One region of the Thioalkalivibrio sp. ALE21 genome, then DNA from elsewhere that is predicted to be linked to it. Evidence: predicted binding sites of a transcription regulator. Region 1 holds the regulator's gene; each other region holds the start of a gene.
What was found. The regulator sigma-54, encoded in region 1, starts transcription at its own class of promoters, with help from an activator protein. The targets are predictions, from matches to a motif close to TGGCANGNTNCNTGCTT.
Positions count from the first base shown of each region.

Region 2: a site for sigma-54 is predicted at 2,731-2,747, ahead of D893_RS09710 (HupE/UreJ family protein). Genes of this name have one in related genera too.
Region 3: a site for sigma-54 is predicted at 2,628-2,644, ahead of D893_RS06655 (NF038132 family protein). Genes of this name have one in related genera too.
Region 4: a site for sigma-54 is predicted at 2,302-2,318, ahead of D893_RS13035 (pilin). Genes of this name have one in related genera too.

Region 1 covers NZ_QKMA01000004.1:58,311-64,054, reverse strand. The annotation lists gene D893_RS05045 (PTS sugar transporter subunit IIA) at 1-238, opposite strand, end outside; gene rapZ (RNase adapter RapZ) at 243-1,130, opposite strand; gene hprK (HPr(Ser) kinase/phosphatase) at 1,136-2,176, opposite strand; gene D893_RS05030 (PTS sugar transporter subunit IIA) at 2,179-2,643, opposite strand; gene raiA (ribosome-associated translation inhibitor RaiA) at 2,648-2,986, opposite strand; gene D893_RS05020 (RNA polymerase factor sigma-54) at 2,990-4,513, opposite strand; gene lptB (LPS export ABC transporter ATP-binding protein) at 4,598-5,338, opposite strand; gene lptA (lipopolysaccharide transport periplasmic protein LptA) at 5,335-5,744, opposite strand, start outside.
Region 2 covers NZ_QKMA01000011.1:17,527-23,270, forward strand. The annotation lists gene speA (biosynthetic arginine decarboxylase) at 1-1,509, opposite strand, end outside; gene speE (polyamine aminopropyltransferase) at 1,613-2,464, shown strand; gene D893_RS09710 (HupE/UreJ family protein) at 2,807-3,406, shown strand; gene D893_RS09715 (urease accessory protein UreD) at 3,417-4,280, shown strand; gene ureA (urease subunit gamma) at 4,295-4,597, shown strand; gene D893_RS09725 (urease subunit beta) at 4,612-4,932, shown strand; gene ureC (urease subunit alpha) at 4,929-5,744, shown strand, end outside.
Region 3 covers NZ_QKMA01000005.1:131,694-137,437, forward strand. The annotation lists gene rsfS (ribosome silencing factor) at 1-290, opposite strand, end outside; gene nadD (nicotinate-nucleotide adenylyltransferase) at 302-949, opposite strand; gene D893_RS06650 (glutamate-5-semialdehyde dehydrogenase) at 971-2,281, opposite strand; gene D893_RS06655 (NF038132 family protein) at 2,758-3,573, shown strand; gene holA (DNA polymerase III subunit delta) at 3,622-4,662, opposite strand; gene lptE (LPS assembly lipoprotein LptE) at 4,664-5,176, opposite strand; gene leuS (leucine--tRNA ligase) at 5,173-5,744, opposite strand, start outside.
Region 4 covers NZ_QKMA01000028.1:8,253-13,996, reverse strand. The annotation lists gene D893_RS13045 (mannose-1-phosphate guanylyltransferase/mannose-6-phosphate isomerase) at 1-1,497, shown strand, start outside; gene D893_RS13040 (pilin) at 1,725-2,195, shown strand; gene D893_RS13035 (pilin) at 2,413-2,865, shown strand; gene D893_RS13030 (TIGR02281 family clan AA aspartic protease) at 3,097-3,654, shown strand; gene D893_RS13025 (MarR family EPS-associated transcriptional regulator) at 3,996-4,322, shown strand; gene D893_RS13020 (nucleotide sugar dehydrogenase) at 4,463-5,629, shown strand; gene D893_RS13015 (Wzz/FepE/Etk N-terminal domain-containing protein) at 5,651-5,744, shown strand, end outside.

The DNA.
Region 1 (5,744 bases):
GGCTGGCCACGTTGGCCGGCGTGGAGCCGAACATGTCGGTCAGGACCAGCACACCGGCACCGCTGTCGAGGGTTTCCATGCGGGCGCGCGCCTGCGCCTGAATATCGTCCGGATCGTCGCTTTGCGACATCGCCATGGACTCGCAGTCCTCGGGCAGGTCTCCCAGCATGCTCTGCGCGGTCTGCAGGAGTGTGTCGCCCAGGTTTTGATGCGTGATCAGGATCAGACCGACGCCCATGGAACTACTCCGTTTCAGGGGAGAGAGAATCGAGCTCGCGATGACGGGTGCTAACAGTAACATGTTCCCGCTCGCGCCACGCAGCCGCCAGCCGTTCCACCAGGTAGACCGAGCGGTGGCGCCCGCCGGTGCAGCCGATGGAGACCGTGGCATAGCTGCGATGGTCCGCCACCAGCCGCGGGATCCAGGTGTCGAGGAAGCCGTGGATGGATTCGAACATCGCCCCGACCTCGCCATGGCTGTCGAGGAAACCCGCCACCGCCGGATCCAGCCCGGTCAGCGGCGCCAGTTCACGCTCGTAGTGGGGGTTGGGCAGACAGCGCACGTCGAACACGAAATCGGAATCCAGCGGCGAGCCGTGCTTGAAGCCGAAGGACTGGAACAGCAGGGACAGGCCGGCGGTCTCGCGGCTGCCGACCCGGCCCCGCAACGTGCGCGCGAGGTCATGCATCGACAGCCGGCTGGTGTCCACGGTCAGGTCGGCCTCCACCGCCACGTGCCCCAGCCAGGTCCGTTCCATGCCGATCGCTTCCACCAGCGGGATGCCGTCGCGAGCCAGCGGATGCCGCCTGCGGGTCAGGTGGTAGCGGCGCAGCAGGACCTCGTCGGAGGCATTGAGGAACAGCACCTCGACCTCCAGGCCCGATCCGCGCAGCTCGCCCAGCAGCTTGCCGAAGCCGCTGAGGGCGTCGAGGCCCGAACGGACGTCCACGCCCACGGCCAGGTGGCGGTCACCGCCGGTGTCGTAATGGCCGCTGCGGACCTTCTCCACCAGTTCCGGCAGCATCGGCAGCGGAAGGTTGTCGACGCAGAAGTAGCCGGCGTCCTCCAGGGTATGCAGGGCGACGGTCTTGCCGGAACCCGACAGACCACTGACCAGCAGCAGACGCATGTCGGTCAGCCCTCGGGATCGGGGTTGGGGACCGTGGTGCTGGGCCCGCCGATGTGGAAGATGGACTCCTCCTGCTGATCCTCGCCCATCTGGCGCCGCTGGCGGGCGCGCAGGTCGTCCCCGGCGATGTAGCCCTGCATGTGCAGCAGGTGATTGCGGACCGCGGCCTCGATCATGACCGCGATGTTGCGCCCCGGCGCCACCGGCAGGCTGATCAGCGGGATGCGCAGGCCGAGGATCTCGCTTTCGCCGCGACGCCCGTTCAGACGATCGTCCGGCACCGGCGAGGGCTCGTTGTGGTCGCGCAGATCGATGATCAGGCGCAGATATTTGCCGCCCTTGATCGCCGAGTCGCCGTACATCGCGCGGATGTTGAGCACGCCCAGGCCGCGCACCTCGAGCAGGTCCTGGAGCAGGGCGGGGCAGTGTCCGCGCACGATATCGGGGGCAATGCGCGCGAATTCGGGGGCATCATCGGCGATCAGCCGATGGCCCCGCGAGATCAGTTCCAGCGCTACCTCGCTCTTGCCGACGCTCGACGCCCCCGAGATCAGCACGCCGATCCCGAGGATCTCCATGAACACCCCGTGGCGCACCTCGAAATGAGCGAGGCGCTGCTGCAGGAAATAGCGGAGCAGGGCGATGACTTCGTGCGAGGAGGTGCGAGTGCACAGTATCACTGGTAGAGGGTCGTCACCAGCGTGGGGCATGCGCGGGAACGGGCAGGTGTCCTCGGCGAAAATCACCATGGTGGTGCCGGTGCGGGCCATCTCCAGCACAAGGTGGTCACGCTGTTCGTCGGACAGGCCGGCGATGTAGCGGGCCTCGTAGTCGCCGATGACCTGGATGCGGTTGGGGCGGATCAGGTTGAGATGGCCGGCCAGCGGCAGGTCGCCATCGCCGACTCCCAGGAGTTCGCGGTCGCCCGCGGCCTCCTCCCCGTGGACGTAGCGCAGGTCCAGACGGCTCCCCATCGCCCGCGTGAGCGCGGCGATGGTGATGTTGCTCGCGGTGCCGTCGCCTGCCGCCTCCGCCCGGTCGGCCATGGTCAGGTGTCTCCCAGGGCCCGGGTGAGGGCCTGCTGGACCCCCGCGCTGTCCGCGGCGCGCCGGATGCCGGCGAGGGTGTCCGGCTGCGACAGGCCGCGTGCGAGCTGGGCCAGCAGGTCCAGGTGTTCGCTGGTGGCCTCTTCCGGCACCAGCAGGGCGATCAGGATGTCCACCGGTTCGTGGTCCATGGCCTCGAAATCCACGCCCTGATCCAGACGCAGGACCGCGATGCGGGGCGTATCCAGCTCGGCCAGACGGCCGTGCGGAATCGCCACGCCATGGCCGAGCCCGGTGGAGCCCAGTTTTTCGCGGGCCGACATGGCTTCGAACGCGGCGCTGGCCGCCAGCCCGTCCGCGGCCCCGTCCACCAGCAGATCGGCGAGGGTTTCCAGCGCTCGTTTCTTGCTGGAGCAGTCGGCTTCCAGTCCGATGCGCTCCGGGGTGATGAGCTCGGCCGGGTTCATCGGTTTACGGGGTCTGTTCGCGGTTGCGCTGGTGGCCTTCGGCGCGATGATGGTCCTTGACCTTCTCCTTGTGCTTGATCAGCTGGCGGTCGACCTTGTCGATCAGGCCGTCGATGGCGGCGTACATGTCGTCGTGGCTGGCCTCGGCGTGGATGTGGTTGCCGGTGACCTGCAGATTCGCTTCCGCCTTGTTGTGCAGCTTCTGCGTCTTCTCGTGGGTCAGCACCACGTGCACGTCGATCACCTTGTCGAAGTGGCGTTCCAGCTTCTCGAATTTCTCGTTGACGTAGTCGCGCAGGGCGTCGGTGATTTCGACGTGGTGTCCGGTGAGGTTGATCTGCATGGGTCAGGCTCCTTTCGGTTTGCTTCCGGTCGGCATGGCGGCCATCTGGCGGCGTTCGCTGGAGGATGGCAGGTTCATGCCCTCCCGGTATTTGGCCACGGTACGTCGGGCCACGTTGATGCCCCGATCCGCCAGGATCTGGGCGAGGCGGGAATCGCTGAGCGGTTTGCCCGGCGTTTCCTCTTCGATGAGTTCGCGGATCATGGCACGAATCGCGGTCGCGGAGCATTCCCCGCCGTCGCTGGTGCCCACGTGACTGGAGAAGAAATACTTGAATTCGAACACTCCGCGGGGGGTGTGCATGTATTTCTGCGTGGTCACCCGCGAGATCGTGGACTCGTGCATCTCCAGGGCTTCGGCGATGTCGCGCAGGATCAGCGGCTGCATCGCCACCTCGCCGTGTTCCAGGAACCCCTGCTGGCGTTCGACGATCGCTCGCGCTACGCGCAGGAGGGTGTCGTTGCGGCTGTGCAGGCTCTTGATGAACCACCGCGCCTCCTGCAGCTGGTCGCGCATGAATGCGCTGTCGCGGGCATCGGAGACCTGGCGGACCATGCCGGCGTAGAGGTCGTTGACGCGAATGCGCGGGGCGATCTCGGGATTCAGGTCGACCTGCCAGCCCTGGTCGGTATGACGCACGTAGACATCCGGGACCACGTATTCCGGCGGCGTCTCGCTGATCTGGGCGCCGGGACGCGGGTTGAGCGTACGGATCAGGTCCAGGGCCGCGGCCAGCTCGTCGGCATCGCGCACGCCGCTCTGGCGCTGCAGTGCCTTGTAGTCACGCCGGGCAAGGGCGTCCATGCCGTGTTCCAGGACCGCGCGCGCGGCTTCGCGCGAGGGCGCGTCCGGCGCCAGCTCGCCCAGCTGGACCTCCAGGCACTCGCGCAGATCCAGCGACCCGACCCCGAGGGGGTCGCAGTGCTGCAGCCAGTGGCGCACTGCCTCCACCTCGTCGGTGCCGACCGGGGTGTCCTCGCCCTGACTGATGGTGTCGGCCAGGGTCTCGACGTCCCCCTCGAGGTAACCGTCGCCGTTGATGGTGTCGATCAGGGCGGCGCCGATGCGCTGGTCACGCGGGGTCAGGTGCGACAGATGCAGCTGCCACAGCAGGTGGTCCTGCAGGCCACCGCCATCGTCGTCCGAGGTGTTTTCCAGGGGATCGCGGTCGTCCAGTCCGCGCGGGCTGGCGCTGGCGTCGTAGATGTCTTCCCAGCGGGTGTCGGTCACCAGTTCGTCGGGGATGACATCCTCCGAACCGCCGGCGTCCACCGTTTCGCCGGTGCCGGCGGCGGCATCGCTGGCGGTCTCGTTCTCGCCCTCGGTGCCGGGGTCCGGGGTTTCTTCGCCATCGGCGCCGAGTTCGTCGTCCTCGGCCTGTTCCAGCATGGGGTTGCTTTCCAGCGCCTGCTGGATCTCGGCCTGGAGCTCCAGCGTCGAGAGCTGCAACAGCCGGATGGCCTGCTGCAGCTGCGGCGTCATGGTCAGCGTCTGACCGAGCTGCAGGTTCAGCCCGGGCTTCAGCATGAGTTGGGAGAGGCGTTGTTCACCATAAGTGAATAGTAATCCCTTGTTGTGGCCTTGTGCACCGGCCGGATGTGGCGATCGGTGTCACAGGCGGAAATTTTCGCCGAGGTAGACCTCGCGCACGCGGGCATCGTCCAGCAGTTCCTCCGGCGTTCCCGCGCTCAGAAGGTGCCCCTCGCTGAGGATGTAGGCGCGGTGGCAGATGCCCAGGGTCTCGCGCACGTTGTGGTCCGAGATTAGTACGCCGATGCCGCGTTCGGCCAGGTGGCGGATCACTTCCTGGATCTCGCTGACCGAGATCGGGTCGACCCCGGCGAAGGGTTCGTCCAGGCAGATAAACCGCGGATCACCGGCCAGCGCACGGGCGATCTCGGCGCGCCGCCGTTCGCCTCCGGACAACGCGATGCCGGGGCTGTGGCGCACGGTTTCGAGCTGGAATTCCTCGATCAGGGCATCGCCAATGCGGCGGCGCTCGTGGCGGTCCAGTCCGGGCCGCAGTTCCAGCACTGCCTGCAGGTTGTCCTGGACCGACAGGCGGCGGAAGATCGAGGCCTCCTGCGGGAGATAGCCCAGCCCGGCGCGGGCGCGTTCGTGGATGGGGGCCTGCGTGATGTCGCGCCCGCCCAGGGTGATGCGCCCGGTATTGGGCCGGATCAGGCCGACCAGACTGTAGAAACAGGTGGTCTTGCCGGCCCCGTTGGGTCCCAGCAGGCCGACCACCTCGCCGGGCACCAGGTCCACGTCCATTGCGTCCAGCACGGTACGCTGGCCATAGCGCTTGCTCAGCTCGCGGGCGACCAGATGGCCGTCGGCCGCGGGCCTCATGGATCGTCCTCGCGTGGCTGCAGGCGGATGTGCACGCGCTCGTCGTCGGTGTCGCCGCGTTCCGCGCGGATCACGTCGCGCTCGAGGTCATAGGTGATGCGCTGCCCGCGGGCATCCTCGGCGGCGGTGATGACGCGCGCCCGTTCGGTCAGGATCACGCGTTCCTCGTCGAGGAAATAGTCGATGCGCAGCCCTTCGGCGATGCGCATCTCGCCGGTCTCGGGATCGGGCGACTCCAGGCGTGCGGGCTCGCCGTGGGCCTCGATCTCGTAGGGGCGGCGCTCGCGCATGTGCACGATCACGCGGTCTGCTTCCAGCGTGGCATCGCCGCGCACCACGATTACGTCGCCGGTGTAGGTGCCGGTGCCCGCGCGTTCGTCCATCTCGGCGTGGTCCGCGGTGATCT
Region 2 (5,744 bases), on a different contig from region 1:
CAGGTCCTGCAGCACCGCGCGGCGCGTGGGCGCCTGCTCCAGCCGGTGCAGCGGCATGATGGGGAAGATCTGGTCGATCGCCCAGGTGTCGGGGATGGACTGGAACACGGAGAAGTTGCAGAAGACCTTGTCCGCCAGCTTGTCGGTCAGTTCGGCATGGATCTCGGCCGGCAGGGCGTCCGGGTCTGCCAGCAGTCGCTGGCACAGGGCGAAGTACAGCGCCTCGGCGCGGGCGCGGTCGGCCAGCGACAGCATGCCGCGGGCGAACTGCGCCTGCACCTCGGCCAGATGCCAGGCGGCGTCGTGGAAGACCTCGGACGGCGGACGCGCGCTGTCCTCCAGCAGCGCCCGCAGGATCGCGATCTCGGGCGGCTCGTCGGCGGCCGGCGGCGGCACGGGGCCGTCCCCGGGGGCCGGCTCGCAGTCGATCACGTTGGTGATCAGCACCGCGTGATGCGCGGTCAGCGCGCGGCCGGATTCGCTGAACACCTCGGGCATCGGCAGGTCGTGCTCGTGGCAGATACGGCTGAGCGGGCGCAGGATATTGAGGGCGTATTCCTCCACCGAGTAGTTGATGGAGCATTCGTTGCGCGAACGCGAGCCCTCGTAGTCGATGCCGAGGCCGCCGCCCACGTCCACCACGCGGATGCCGGCCCCGGCCTCGTGCAGCGCGGCGAAGTAACTGGCCGCCTCGCCCATGCCGTTCTGGATGTCGCGGATATTGGCGATCTGCGACCCCATGTGGAAATGCAGCAGCTGCAGGCGGTCCAGCCAGTCGAGCCCGCGCAGGCGCTCGAGGATCGCCAGCACGTCCGCCGCGGACAGGCCGAACTTGGCCTTCTCGCCACCGGTGTTCTGCCACTTGCCCTTGCCGATGGACGCCAGGCGCACCCGCAGCCCCAGCAGCGGCGATATGTCCATGGCTTCGGCCTGGCGGATCACCTCCTCCAGCTCCGAGGGCTTCTCGATCACGATGTACACCCGGTGGCCGAGCTGCCGCCCGATCAGGGCCAGGCGCACGTATTCGCGGTCCTTGTAGCCGTTGCAGATGATGACCGAGCCCGGGCGCGACTGCGCCAGCACCGCGATCAGTTCGGGCTTGGAGCCGGCCTCCAGCCCCACCTGCGGCCGGTGGCCTTCGGTATCCGCGTGGTCGCCGGCGGCGAGGATGCGCTCGACCACCGAGCGCTGCTGGTTGACCTTGATCGGATAGATCGCGGTGAAGTCGCCATGGTAATCCAGCTCCTCGGCCGCCCGGGCGAAGGCGCGCGACAGGCGCCGCACGCGACCGTCGAGCACGTCCTGAAAGCGCACCAGCACCGGCGGGCCCACGTGCTCTTCGCGCAGGCGGCAGGCCAGCGCGTGCAGATCCACGCCGGGGTGTTCCGGCCAGTCCGGCCGGCGCATGCAGACATGCCCGGACGCATTGATCTCGAAGAAGTCCCCGTTCCAGTGATCGATGCCGTAGGTACGGCGCGCATCATCCAGGGTCCAGGACGTGGCTGACATGGCGGTTCCGCGGTTGGGGAGGGTCGGAGTTGCCCGCAGGATACAGGGCACTATCATGGCGGCGCATCCTACCGTTCACCCATGCACAAGGGGAGCCCGCCCGATGGCACTCGACGACAACTGGTTCACCGAGCCCGACCGCGACATCGCGATGTCCCTGCGCATCACGAAAAAGCTCCACGAGGAGCAGACGCCCTATCAGAAGATCGAGATCTTCGAGACCACGGGCTTCGGCAACCTGATGGTGATTGACGGCTTCGTGATGCTCACCGGCCGCGACAACTTCATCTACCACGAGATGATGTCGCATCCGGTGCTGTATTCGCACAACGCGCCGAAGAACGTGGTGATCATCGGCGGCGGCGATTGCGGCACCCTGCGCGAGGTGCTCAAGCACGACGAGGTGGAGAAGGCCACGCAGGTGGACATCGACGAACGCGTGACCCGCCTGTCCGAGCAGTATTTCCCCGAGCTGTGCGACGCCAACGACGACCCGCGCGCCGAACTCCTGTTCGACGACGGCATCCAGTACATCAAGGACGCGGAACCGGGCTCCATCGACGTGATCATCGTCGACTCCACCGACCCGGTGGGCCCGGCCGAGGGCCTGTTCTCCGCGGATTTCTACCGCGACTGCGTGAAGGCCCTGGGCTCCGATGGCCTGCTGGTGCAACAGAGCGAATCCCCCCTGCTGCATACCGACAGCATCCTGCGGCCGATGCACGACAGCATGCGCGGCGCCGGCTTCATCGACGCCCTGACCATGCACTTCCCTCAGCCCACCTACCCCTCCGGCTGGTGGACCTGCACCATCGCCTCCAAGGACGCCCCGGTGTCCTTCCTGCGTGAAGAAGCCGCGGAGGAGATCCCGTTCGTCACGCACTACTACAACGCGGCCATCCACCGCGCCGCCGGCGCCACCCCGGAATTCTTCCGCCGCAAGCTGTTCGCCTGATCCGGCCGCGCCGGTCCGCCACCCCGGCGCCGGGCCGGCGCGGGGTGTCGGCTTCAGCCGGGAGTAACGCCTCTGCACGCCTTCCGGCATCCGCCCGGCATCAGCAGACACCGCCTCAAAACCTCCCGCGCTCGCACACTTTCAGGGCAGCCTGATCCATCTTGATGCATGCCCCCGAAACGGGCTGCACCACGACGAAACATTAGCTCCGCAGACCGGCGCTCCCTGGCCCGGCACCACGCTCCGCAACGCTTTCGGGGCGACCATGGCATGGCTCCTGCTTACTCGGATTACTGCCGGCGCATTCCTGCGCGCCGCACCGAGATTCAAGCGAGGAGAACCATGCTGCATCGACGCTGCATCGCATTCGTTGTTCTGTTTCTTGCGCCCGTGATGGCGCTGGCCCATCCCCACCACGGGCACCACGTCCACGAACATGCGGGCTTCGCTGCGGGATTTCTGCACCCGTTCACCGGCCTCGATCACCTGCTGGTCCTGCTCGGAATCGGGTTCTGGATGGCCCGCTCACAGCGAATCCCGGGCACTCTGATCTCCGGTACGGCGGTACTGGCCACTCTGGCGCTCGCCTTCGCCCTCGGCATGGCGCAAGGACCGCTGCCGACCGTCGAATTCGGCATCCTCGCCTCGCTTTTGCTGACCGGCGTGCTGGTCTTTCTCGGCACACGTCTCCCGCTGGTGGTGACCGCCGCGATCGCGGCCGGCTTCGCCGCACTGCACGGCTTCGCCCACGGTGCCGAAATGGCGGCCGACCTGTCCGCACTGAGATTCGCCGCCGGCTTCCTGCTGGCCAGTACCCTGATGCTGACCGCCGGCACACTGGCCGCCTCCCGGATACGCGATACGGCTCTCGAGCGTCCGGTGGGGCAGGCAGCCGGAGGGGCCATGGTCGCCGCCAGCGTCTATCTGTTGCTGGTGGTCTAGGGACGTGGACATCACCCCCGTGGAACTGGCCGGAGCTACAGAGACCACACCGGAGACCCGGGACGGATGGCTCGGGCGCCTGGAGCTGGGCTTCGCCTCGCATGGCGGACGGACCCGGCTGGTCCGCCGTCGTCACGAGGGCCCTCTGCTGGTGCAGCGAAGCTTCTTCCCCGAAGGCGACGTCTGCCACTGCTACGTGATCCATCCCCCCGGGGGCGTCGCCGGCGGCGATCGCCTGCAGCTGGAAGCGGAGCTGGACGCCGGCAGCCGGGCTCTGCTCACCACCCCTGCCGCGGCCAAGTTCTACCGGACGCGGACGGACAGCGCCCGCCAGGAACAAGGCTTCACGGTGGGGCCCGACGCGAGCCTGGAGTTCCTGCCGACGGAAACCATCCTGCACGGTCGCTCCCGCGTGACGCTGCACAACCACTTCCGCCTGGGACCCGGCGCGCGCCTTTGCACCTGGGATGTCCTGTGCCTGGGACGCCCGGCGCACGGCGATCACTACGAGGGCGGAGCCTGCACCCAGGATCTGTGTATCGAACGCGAAGGCCGACCGCTGGTGCATGACCGCCTCGATCTGGCCCATGGCGACCCCCTGCTGAGCCGCCCGTGGGGCCTCGACGGCTTCCCGGTGGTGGGCCAGCTCGTGGCCACCCCGGCCCCCGAGGGACTCGAACCGGCACTGCGCGAGCATCTCGGAACACCCGAAGCACTGCGCCTGGGCATCTCGCGGATCGGGGATGTCCTGTTCCTGCGTTGTCTGGGCCATGGCGCGGAGACCGTGCGCGCGCTGCTGCAGCGGGCCTGGGCCTTCCTGCGCGAGCCGGTCATCGGGCGCCCCCCGTGCACCCCCCGTATCTGGAACACCTGACCACCGGAAGATCCATGGAACTGACCCCACGCGAGAAAGACAAGCTGCTGCTGTTCACGGCCGCTCTGCTGGCGGAACGCCGCCAGGCGCGCGGGCTGAAGCTCAACTACCCGGAGGCCATGGCGCTGATTTCGGCGGCCATCCTCGAGGGGGCCCGAGACGGCCGTTCGGTCGCGGAGCTGATGAGCCTGGGCGGCGAGGTACTGACCCGTGACGACGTACTCGAAGGCGTCCCGGAGATGATCCCGGAGGTACAGGTCGAGGCGACCTTCCCGGACGGGGTCAAACTGGTCACCGTTCACGAACCCATCCGTTGAGAGGAAGCGCCCCGATGATCCCCGGTGAACTCCTGCCCGCGGACGGCGACATCACCCTGAACGCCGGCCGCGACACCGTCACCCTGGAGGTGGCCAACAGCGGCGACCGGCCCGTCCAGGTCGGTTCCCACTATCACTTCTTCGAGACCAACAACGCCCTGCGCTTCGACCGCGAGCGCGCACAAGGCTTCCGCCTGGACATACCGGCGGGTACGGCCGTGCGTTTTGAACCGGGGCAGACCCGCAGCGTGCAGCTGGTGGCCTACGCCGGGGAGCGCCGGGTGTTCGGATTCCAGGGCCGTATCGGTGGCCCGCTGGACGGAGATGCGCAATGAGCCAGACCATTCCCCGCCGCGCCTATGCCGAGATGTTCGGCCCCACCACCGGCGATCGCCTGCGACTGGGCGACACCGCGCTGCTGATCCAGGTGGAGCGCGACTGGACCGTCTACGGCGACGAGGTCAAATTCGGCGGCGGCAAGGTGATCCGCGACGGCATGGGCCAGAGCCAGCGGCACGACGAAGCCGTGGTGGACACCGTGATCACCAACGCGGTCATCCTCGACTACTGGGGCGTGGTCAAGGCCGATGTCGGCCTGAAGCAGGGCCGGATCCACGCGGTGGGCAAGGCCGGCAACCCGGATACCCAGCCGGGTGTCGACATCGTGATCGGCCCGGGAACCGAGGTCATCGCCGGCGAGGGACGGATCCTGACCGCCGGCGGCATCGATGCCCATATCCACTTCATCTGTCCGCAGCAGATCGAAGAGGCCCTGACCTCCGGCATCACGACCATGGTGGGTGGCGGTACCGGCCCCGCAACCGGCACCAACGCCACCACCTGCACCCCCGGCCCCTGGCACATCCAGCAGATGCTGAAGGCCGCCGAGGCATTCCCGATGAACCTGGGCTTTCTGGGCAAGGGGAACGCCAGCGGACCCGGCGCCCTGCACGCGCAGGTCGAGGCGGGGGCACTGGGCCTGAAGCTGCACGAGGACTGGGGCACAACCCCGGCCGCCATCGACTGCGCGCTGTCGGTCGCCGATGCCCATGATGTCCAGGTCTGCATCCACACCGACACCCTGAACGAATCCGGCTTTGTCGAGGACACCCTGGCGGCGTTCAAGGGGCGCACCATCCACACCTAT
Region 3 (5,744 bases), on a different contig from region 1:
AAATCGCGAGTCTCGGGGAGCATCACGTGGACGATCACGTCGTTGAGGTCGACCAGGACCCATTCCTGGCCCTCCTGGCCCTCCACGCCCAGCGGCTGGATGCCACGGTGCTTGGCCTCGGTCGCCACGTTCTCGGCGGTGGACTGCACGTGGCGCCCGGAGGTCCCCGAGGCGATCACGATGAAATCGGCCAGGGTGGTCTTGCCGCGCACGTCGATGCTGCGGATGTTGCGGGCCTTCATGTCCTCGAGCGCCTCGAGGCTCAATTCCAGCAACTGTTCGCTGTTCATGGTTTCGGATGTCATGTAGTGGGGTTTCCTGCGGCGGACCGGTAAAGCCCGCGCTCCTGTATGTAGCGTTCGACCGCCCCGGGCAGCAGGAAGCGGGGGCTGGCCCCCTCGCGCAGCTGGGCCCGGATGGCGGTAGCGGAGATATCCAGCTGAGTCACCGGCTGGAAGTACACCCGGCCGGCCGGACTCGCCCGCAGCACGGCGGGATCGTCGGTGACCGCGCCCCCCGGGCCGTCGCCCAGGTCCTGCGAGGCGGGGCTTCCGGGGCGATGCGACACCGCCACGTGCGCCAGCTCGAACAGGGTCTCCCAGCGGTGCCAGGACGACAGGCCGGCAAAGGCATCCATGCCCATGATCAGCACCAGCGGCACATCGTCACCCAGCTCCCGGCGGAAGGTCAGCAGGGTGTCCACGGTGTAGGACGGCCCGGTGCGATCCAGCTCGCGCCGGTCGGCGACGAAACCCTCCACGCCGGCCACCGCGCGCTCCACCATGGCCAGGCGGTCCTCGCCCGAAGTCCCGGGGCTGGCGCGATGAGGCGGCACGTGGCAGGGCACGAAGTGCACCCGTTCCAGCCCCAGGTGCTGCTGCACCTCCAGCGCCGGGCGCAGATGACCGAAATGGATCGGATCGAAGGTCCCGCCGAGGATCCCGATCAAGCCGCCACCTTCCCGCCGCGCTCAGCCACGCACATGGCCGTCGCCAAACACGATGTATTTCAGGGTGGTCAGGCCATGCAGCCCCACCGGCCCGCGCGCGTGCAGCTTGTCGGTGGAGATCCCGATCTCCGCGCCCAGCCCGTACTCGAAGCCGTCGGCGAAGCGGGTGGAAGCATTCACCATCACCGAACTGGAATCCACCGCGCGCAGGAAGCGCCGCGCATGCCCCCAGTTTTCGGTCACGATGCTGTCGGTGTGATGTGAGCCCCAGGTATTGATGTGCTGGATCGCCGCGTCCAGGTCGTCCACCACGCGGATTGCCAGGATCGGCCCCAGGTATTCCGCGGCCCAGTCTTCCTCGCTCGCTTCGGCGACCTCCGGCCCGCTGTCGGCGAGAACCGCGCGGGTGCGGGCGCAGCCGCGCAGGCTGACCCCCAGCCCGTCCAGTTCGGCGGCCACCGCCGGCAGGAAGGTCTCGGCGACATCGGCATGCACCAGCAGAGTCTCCATGGTGTTGCAGGTGCCGTAGCGATGGGTCTTGGCGTTCACCGCCACCGCCTGCGCCTTGTCCGGGTCCGCCGCGGCGTCCACGTACACGTGGCACACCCCGTCCAGATGCTTGATCACCGGGATCTGCGACTCCTGGCTGATGCGTTCGATCAGGCCCTTGCCGCCGCGTGGCACGATCACGTCCACGTACTCGGGCATGCGCAGCAGCGCCCCCACCGCGGCACGGTCGGTGGTGTCGACGATCTGTACCGCCTCGCGCGGCAGCCCCGCCGCCGCCAGCCCGGACTGGATGATGCCGGCCAGCGCGCGATTGGAATGGGCGGCCTCGGAACCGCCGCGCAGGATCGCCGCGTTACCCGACTTCAGGCACAGCGCCGCCGCGTCGATGGTCACATTGGGGCGTGATTCATAGATGATGCCGATCACCCCCAGCGGCACCCGCATCTGCCCTACCTGGATCCCGCTGGGCTGATAGGCCATGTCGGAGATCGTACCCACCGGATCCGGCAGACCCGCGACCTGCCGGCAGCCCTCGATCATGGTGTCGATGCGCGCATCGGTCAGCGCCAGACGGTCCAGCATCGCCGCGTCCAGCCCGCGGGCTCGTCCCGCCTCCAGGTCGCGCTCGTTGGCCTCGGCCAGCTCCGCGCGACGCTCGGCGATCCCCTCGGCGATGGCCTGCAGCGCCGCGTTCTTGGCACCCGGTTCGGCCTCGGCCATGTGGCGCGAGGCGGCGCGCGCAGCACGCCCCAGGGCCTCGATCCTGGCGACCATATCATCGCTGACAGCAGCGGATTCGGCGGGATTCACGGCAGCGTTCATACGATCAGACTCGTTGGAATTCGGTACGGGTTCAGCCACGGTCGGCGGGTGCTCCGCCATACGTGGACGCCAAGTCTAGCAACCCCTGCCGGGCATTGCCGTTTTCCGGAGCCCGGGTGATCCGATCCACGCTCGCGGCCCCGAACGCGGCGCGGATGACGATAACCGGATCAGGCTGGCCGCACTCTCCCACAAGGCACTTTCCGCGTCGATGACTTCGCCGGATGCACCACTGCGGCAGGTTGTCCGCGGGATTGACATGCCGGCGCCCTCACTGGGGCAAGAGACAGCCCGCCCTCCCCGCAAGCCATTGTTCTACATGAACCATGAAACCCCGGGACCGTACTGGCACCGATATTGCCCGATAACAGCAGGGCGATGCCCTGCAGGTCTTTTCCTGCTCATGCGACAACCGGGAGCCACCCAAAAAAAGGCGGTGCCACCCGACCATTGACTCCGAAAAGAAGAGGTGTCCAATGAAAACATTTAACCTCGGCCTTGCGGCAACCGGATTGTGCGGTGCACTCGGTCTGGCCAGTACGGCCATGGCTTCACCGATCGATATCTCCGGCTGGGACTGTAATGGAAACTGCGGCACGTCAGCGGCGGACGGCGATATAACGCTGTCGCCGTTCGGCAACTCGGAATACGGCTGGATCTCGACCAACGACGGGAACGACATCGACGGCCTGGACGTTGGCGACGAAACCACCGGATCGACCATCACCTCGCCAGAGTTCAGCGCGGATGAGGGCGATGAACTCAACTTCTACTTCAACTACGTTTCCTCTGATGGTGGAGGTTTCACCGACTACGCGTGGGCACAGATCCTCCCGGACAGCGCGGCTCCGATTCAACTGTTCACCGCCCGCACGACGCCGGACGGTGACACCGTACCGGGTTTCGGGCTCCCGGAGCCGGATGCGGACGTGACCCTCGATCCGGAGGAAACCCCCGTGATCCCCGGGGCGCCGGAATGGTCTCCCCTGGGCGCCAACTCAGGATCCTGCTGGGATGACGGGTGCGGATACACCGACTGGATCCAGGCTTCGTACCTGTTCGAGGATACCGGCACCTACTCTCTGGAGTTCGGTGTGGTGAACTGGCAGGACACGGCTTTCCAGTCCGGCCTCGCCTTCGACGGCGCCACCATCGCGGGTACGGCCATCGGCGATGATCCGGCCCCGACCCCCGTGCCCGTGCCGGCGTCGCTGGCCCTGATGGGCCTTGGTCTGGCGGGTCTGACCCTGGTCGCGGGGTACCGGCGCCGGGACGCTGCGGTCACAGGCTAATCGCCTCCGCATGGCCCGTTCCAGGCTGCGCCGGGGCGCTGCGCCGGGTCATGCACCCTCGGGGTTGAGGACAGGGTCGGCCACGGTCAGCGGCCGGCCCGCCATACGAGCCACCAGGTCCAGCAGCCCCTGCCGGGCATCCCCGTGTTGTTCCTGCCCCTTGATCACCCGGTCCACCCGGGCAGCCAGGCGCAGGATGTCACGCGCCCGCGCCACGTCCAGGCGTCCCGCCGCCAGGCGCAGGGCCTTTTGCTGGTCGCCGAAGCTGCCCTGGAAGGCCTCGCGGTCGTTCGCCCCGGCGGCCCGGCGTTCCAGGGCCTGCACCAGCAGCCGTGCATCGCGCGCCAGCGCCCACAGGATCAGTGGCTCGGGCTGACCTTCGTCCAGCAGGCCCTCCAGCATGCGCAGGGATCGCCCGGTCTCGCCGCGCAGCGCCGCCGCCGACAGGCCGAACAGATCGAAGCGCGCGGCATCCGCGGTGGCCTCGGCCAGGGTCTCCAGATCGACCCCCTGCACGCCGGCCAGCGCCAGTTTTTCGATCTCCTGGCGCGCGGCCAGGAGATTGCCCTCCACCCGGGCCGCCAGCAGCTGCAGCGCCTCGTCCGTGATGCGCAGCCCGTGCCGAGTCAGGCGATCACGGATCCAGCCGTCCAGCCGCTCAGGCGGCACCGGCCGCGCATGCACCACCACCGCGGCCGATTCCATCGCCTTGAACCAGGCCGCGCGGCGCATGTCGCGATCCGGGCGCGGCAATTGCAACAGCAGCACGATGTCGGGCTCCGGTGCGGCGGCGTATGCCTTCAGCCGTTCGCCGCCCTCGCGCCCGGGCTTGCCGGTAGCCAGGCGCAGGTCCACCAGCGTGCGGCTGGCGAACAGCGAGCGGTCGCGCACCGCCGCATCCAGGGCCGACCAGTCGGACTGGGCGGAGAGATCCAGCACCGTGCGCTCGTCGAAACCCTGCTCGCGGGCGGCGGCCCGGATCGCATCGGCGGCCTCGATGGTCTGCAGCGGTTCCTCGCCCAGCAGCATGTACAGCGGGGCCACGCCCTTGCGCAGGGACTGATCGATGCGTCCCGGATCGACGGCCATGTCAGTCCTCGCCCCCCCCGGTCAGGGCTCGCACCCGACGCTGCAGCAGGGCCACCAGATCGCGGTTCATGGTGGCCCGCAGGTCCTCCTCGCGCTCCGAACGGCTGAGCACGGCGGTCTCGTCATAGACGTAAGTGCGCGACGCACGCAGCGTGTCGAGGTCCGTCGCTTCACCATCGGCCGGGCGCAGCCGCACGCGCATGCTGCGCGTCAGTTCGTACTCGCTGACCCGCGCCTGATCGGAGACCGACAGCGCGCGCCGCGAATCATTCACCGAAGCGATCTCCAGGGTCACGCCACGATCATCCGGGCGCCGCTCCACGATCTCCACCCCGGAGGCACGCAGGCCACGGGCCAGCTCCTGGTAGAGCGAGTCCCGCGGCTGCAGGCCGCGGATCTCCACCGGATCCAGTTCCGACGGCCACCCCCCGGTGCCGCGCAGCTGGAACCCGCAGGCGGCCAGCGAGGCCGTCAGCACGAGCACCACCAGCAGACGCGGCAGGAACCGGGTCATTGCGGCTTGACCACGAAATTCACCAGGCGTCCGGGGACCACGATCACTTTCACGATGCCCTGCCCCTCGAGATGGCGCTGGACGTTTTCGTCCTCCCGCGCGATGCGCTCCACGCTCTCACGATCCGCACCGGCCGGGACCGCGATCTCTGCCCGGCGCTTGCCGTTGACCTGTACCGCCAGGGTCTCGCGGGCGGATTGCCGGGCGGCCTCGTCGACCTGCGGCCAGCGGGTATCGGCCACCAGCCCGTCATGGCCCAGCGCCTCCCACAGCACCTGGGTCACGTGCGGAATGATCGGAGCCAGCATGCATACGATGCCTTCGAGCACCTCCTGGCGGACCGCGATGGCGCCCTCGGCATCCTCCGGCAGCCGCCCGAGCTCGTTCAGCAGCTCCATGTTGGCCGCCACCGCGGTATTGAAGGTCTGGCGCCGGCCGATGTCGTCGGTGACCTTGGCGATGGTGTCGTGCAACTTGCGCCGCAGATCGCCCGCCGGCTCGGACAGGTTTTCGGGATCCAGCGGCGACGCCGCCGCACCCCCGACATGTTCGCGCACCGCGCGCCACA
Region 4 (5,744 bases), on a different contig from region 1:
GATGGCCCGACGCTCCTGCAGCAGACACTCGCCCGCGTAACCAGCGCTTACCCCGGTTCGACCACCCCCCGCGGGAGGCCGGCCCTCCGGCCGACCAGCTCCGGCGCCCGATCGGCCGGAGGGCCGGCCTCCTACCGGGCAGGGTTTGGTTGTAGGAGGCCAGCCCCCTGGTCGATGCCCCCGGAACCTGCTGCGGAGCCAGATCCGGGGCCAGCCCCACACCCCGCCCCACGCTTCGCCCTCGCCCGCGTCATCGTCGGCGCCGAACACCGCTTCCTCGCCGCCGAACAGCTCCGCAGTGCCGGCCACACCGACCTGCCGCCACTGATGCTGGAACCCGAGGGCCGCAATACCGCCCCCGCCATCGCCCTGGCCGCCGCCTGTGAAGAAGCCGCGGGCCGCGACCCGCTGCTGCTGGTCCTGCCCGCCGATCACCACATCGCCCGCACCCGCGACTTCCACGCGGCCGTGGCCCGCGCGACCCCTCTGGCCGAAGAAGGCTACCTCGTCACCTTCGGCGTTTCCCCCGAGCACCCCGAGACCGGCTACGGCTACATCCGCCGGGGTGAGCCACTGGGTGATGCCGGCGCCCGCGTGGCCCGCTTTACCGAAAAGCCCGACGCCGCCACCGCCCGGCGCTACCTGGAAGAGGGCGGCTACCTGTGGAACGCCGGCATCTTCCTGTTCCGCGCCTCGCGCGTACTGGCCGAACTCGAACGCCACGCCCCCGACATCCCGCGCGCCGCGCGCGCCGCCATCGCCGGCGCCCGGCACGACCTCGACTTCCTCCGCCCCGACCCCGAGGCCTTCCGCCAGGCCCCCGCGCGCTCCATCGACTACGCCGTGATGGAAGCCACCGATGCCGCCGCCGTCACCCCGCTGGACGCCGGCTGGACCGACATCGGCTCCTGGGAGGCGCTGGCCGCCCTGCAGGCCCCGGACGCACAGGGCAACCACACCCGCGGCGACACCGTACTGGAAGACTGCACCCGCAGCCTGGTGGAAGGCCACGACACCCTCGTCGCCGCCCTCGGCCTGCAGGACACGGCCGTGATCGCCACCCCGGACGCCGTGTTCGCCGCACCCCGCGACAGGCTCCCCGAACTGCGCGCCCTGGTCGAACGCCTGCGCGAACAGTCCCGCCCCGAGGTGCACCAGTACCCCACCGTGCACCGCCCCTGGGGCCACTACCGCAGCATGGAGACCGGCGAGCGCTACCAGGTCAAGCACCTGCACGTGCGCCCCGGCGCGCGACTCTCCCTGCAGCGACACCGCCACCGCGCCGAACACTGGATCGTGGTCGCCGGCACCGCCCGCGTCACGCGCGGCGAGCAGGTGTTCGACCTGCACGAGGATCAGTCCACCTACATCCCCGTCCACGGGATCCACCGCCTGGCGAACCCGGGTCCGGGGCCGCTGGAGGTGATCGAGGTGCAGACGGGGGATTATCTGGGAGAAGACGATATCGAACGGCTGGAGGGGCAGAGGACCGGGTAGGCCCCTTGTAGGTGACACGCTTTGTCACCTCGGGTGACGAGATTTGTCACCCTGCTGGGAGTGACGAAATTCGTCACCCCTGTTGGAGCGGGCTTCGCAAGTGAAATCCCGCATAAACAGAAAGATAGGCATTTTCATTATTTTGGCATGGGTGATGCATGACTCCGGGTGGCTACCCAAAGGTGGCTGGACTCTGGTCCCGCTAATCCATGTCAAGGAGACATACCATGCAGAAAATGCATCGCTCCGCCCAAAAGGGCTTCACCCTGATCGAACTGATGATCGTCGTCGCGATCATCGGCATCCTGGCCGCCATCGCGCTGCCGGCCTATCAGGACTACACCGCTCGTGCCCAGGCGGCAGAAGGACTTTCCGTAACCTCCGGCCTCCGCACCGATATCGCTGAGCGTGTGGCCACCGGTCGTACCGTCGATTTTGATCCTGATACGACCGAACTCGAACGCGGTGAATATATCGACTCTATCGATTATGCTCCTGAAGGCGATGATGGGCCGACGATTACTATCACTTGGGATTCGGAGAATTCGGGCCTGTCGGGTAGTATGCTGCTGTATCCCCGTGACTGGGATGACGGTGAGGGCGATGAGGAACCCGAGAATAACAACATTGCGGGCTGGATCTGCGCCGAAGATGGCATGGCCGAAAATCACCTCCCGGGTGGTTGCCGCGACGACTGATCTAGCGCAGTGAAGCGTCAGCCGGAGTCTTCTTCGGCACGGTGAGAAAGGCCGCCCTTCGGGGCGGCCTTTTTTGTTTCAGAAAATGTGTCTGACTCCTCATTTTTGGCACATGAAATGCTTTTTGTAGCTTGAGCGCTGGTGCAGAGGCCTCTGCAGGGTCGGCTGCTCCGGGCAATCCATAAGGCATTTATCGGGCTTCGAGGAGAGAGTCACCATGACAGGCAGGACGACGCAGGGCTTCACGTTGATCGAATTGATGATCGTTGTGGCGATCATCGGCATCCTGGCCGCGATCGCGGTTCCGGCCTATATGGAATACACCGCGCGGGCGCAGGCCGCCGAGGGTGTGACGATTACCGCCGGGTTGCGCCAGGACGTGGCGGAAAGGGTGGCTCAGGGAAGGAGCCTGGAGGGCATGAATACGGATGGCTATGATTTCGAGCCAGCGAAGTATATCCGTGAAGTGGAGCTGGAAAACGACGAGGATGATGGCCTGACGATCATAATTCGCTGGGATGGGGACAACTCGGCGCTCGGGGACACGAGCATGACGTTCCGGCCGAAGAATGCGGATTATGCGGATGACGGCAACGTGGCCGGCTGGTACTGCGCCGCAGCCGACGACATGGCCGAGCGGCACCTCCCGAGAGGATGTGTCGAAGAGTGATCCAAATGAACTCCCGGGGCAGTGCCAATCGACCATGATCGTGTCCTCGTTTTGCCCTGGCCTTGCGCACACGCGTGGGCGCGTAACCGGGTATGGGGGGCTCATTACATGAGTAAGCTCGCGTCGGGTTGGGGTGGTCGCCTCGGGTGGCTCCTGTGTTTGGGGTTTCTCCAGGTCGCCCCACTGTCTGCGGGTGAGATCACCGTCCACGCGGTATTCGATGGGCAAGCGGTGATCTCCGTGGACGGCGAGCGGGCCGTGGTGGCCGAGGGCGAGAGCGGTCCCGGCGGGGTTCGGGTGCTGCAGGCGGGCGGCGGGCGTGTGCAGGTGGAGTTCGCGGGGGAGACCCGCTGGCTGGACCGCGGGGCGGGGGCTTCGCGTGGTGGCGTGACGGGTGGAGCGGGTGGTGCCGCAGGGAAAGCCGTCGGCCCCGGGGTCACCGTGTACACCGATTCGCGCGGGGTGCACAGCCTGACCGTGGGCGTGAACGGCCGGGCCATCACCATGGAGGTGGACCGCGAGGCCGAATCGGTGATGCTGCGCGAGCGCGACGCCGAACGCGCCGGGGTGGACGCCGACGCCGGCAATACCGTGCACCTGCGTACCGAGCGCGGCCGCGTGAACGCCCGCCGCGTCACGCTGGATGAAGTGCGGGTGGGCGGCATCCGCCGCAGTGGCGTGAGCGCGGTGATCGTGCCGGACGATCACATCCACCGGGCGCGCCTGGGGCGGACCTTCCTCGATCGGGTGGAGGTGGAGCCCAGCGGTGACGCGCTGATCCTGCGGTAGGGGGTGCCCCGGTTCGCCTGCAAGCAGGCTCCCACAGGCCGATGTGGGGGTGCGTAGGAGCGGCCTCGGCCGCGAACGGACGGGCGGTTGCCTCGGGCCCAACCTGTTCGCCTGCGAGCAGGCTCCCACAGGCGGATGGGGAGGCTGTTCGCGTGCGGGCACGCTCCCACGATGGGCGATGTGTCCTTGCCGGTCCACGGGGGGTGTGGTCCAATATGCTCCATTCGTTCAGGGGCTGAACGGCGCCGGCCGTGCGCCGCCGTCCGGATGCACCCGCGTATTGTATTCGCGGGTCGCCCCTCCCGGCACCGACGTGCCGAAAGCCCCTCGAAGGCGGTGAATTGCAGCGAGACGAGATCCAGTATCGAATTCTGAAGATCCTTCAGGACCATCCCGAGCTGAGCCAGCGCGAACTGGCGGAACGGCTGGGGGTGTCGGTGGGCAGTGCGCATTATTCCCTGAGGGCGCTGATCGACAAGGGCTGGGTCAAGGCTGGCAACTTTGCCCGCAGTGAGAACAAGACCCGCTACCTGTACAAGCTTACCCCTCATGGCGTGGCGGAAAAGGCCCGGCTGGCCCGTGCGTTCCTGAAGCGCAAGCGCGAGGAGCATGCCGCCATTCAGGCGGAGATCGCGGCGCTGGAGGAAGAGCTGAGGCAGAGCCGGTAGGAGGCCAGCCCCCTGGCCGATGGGGCCGTGTTGTAGGAGCGCAGCCCCCTGCGCGATGGGGCGTGTCCAGGGCCCGATCGGCCGGAGGGCCGGCCTCCTACGGGGGCGGGAAATTAAAACAGACCAGGAAGGATGACGGAATGAAGATTGCGGTGGCCGGAACCGGTTATGTGGGCCTGTCGAATGCCGTGCTGCTGGCGCAGCACCACGAGGTGGTGGCGCTGGACGTGGTGCCGGAGAAGGTCGAGAAGATCAACCGGGGCGAATCGCCGATCATCGATGCCGAGATCGAGGAATTCCTGGGCAACGGCTCCCTGAACCTGACCGCGACCCTGGATCCGCAGCAGGCGTACCAGGGCGCGGAGTTCATTATCATCGCCACGCCCACCGACTACGACCCGCAGACCAACTACTTCAACACCCGCTCGGTCGAATCCGTCATCCGCGATGTGCTGGCCATCAACCCGCATGCCACGATGGTCATCAAGTCCACCGTGCCCGTGGGCTACACGCGCGATATCAAGGCGCAGATGGAGACCGACAACGTCGTGTTCTCGCCCGAGTTCCTGCGCGAGGGCCGGGCGCTGTACGACAACCTGCACCCCTCGCGGATCATCGTCGGTGAACAGTCCGATCGCGCCGAAACCTTCGCCAACCTGCTGGCCGAAGGCGCCGTGGACGACGACACCCCGATCCTGTTCACCAACTCCACCGAGGCCGAGGCGATCAAGCTGTTCGCCAACACCTACCTGGCCATGCGCGTCGCCTATTTCAACGAGCTGGACAGCTACGCCGAGACCCACGGCCTGGACACCCGGCAGATCATCGACGGCGTGTGCCTGGACCCGCGCATCGGCAGCCACTACAACAACCCTTCCTTCGGCTACGGCGGCTACTGCCTGCCCAAGGACACCAAGCAGCTGCTGGCCAACTACGACGAGATCCCCAATAACATCGTCAAGGCCATCGTCGACGCTAACCGCACGCGCAAGGACTTCGTGGCCGATGCCGTGATCGCCCGCGACCCGCAGGTGGTCGGCATCTACCGCCTGGTGATGAAGAGCGGGTCCGACAACTTCCGCGCCTCCGCCATCCAGGGCGTGATGAAGCGCATCAAGGCCAAGGGTATCGAGGTGATCGTCTACGAGCCGGAGCTTCCGGACGACGAGTTCTACCGCTCCCGGGTCATCCGCGACCTCGAACAGTTCAAGCGCGAGGCCGACGTGATCGTCGCCAACCGCATCACCGACGACATCCGCGACCAGACCCACAAGATCTACACCCGCGACCTGTTCAACAGCGACTGATTCACAAACAGGAAACGATTCATGAATGACCCGGCCGGTGTGCAGACCCGCCCCTACGACCACGAAATCAGCCTGTACGACCTGTGGGACGTGTTGATGCGTCGGCTGCCCGCGC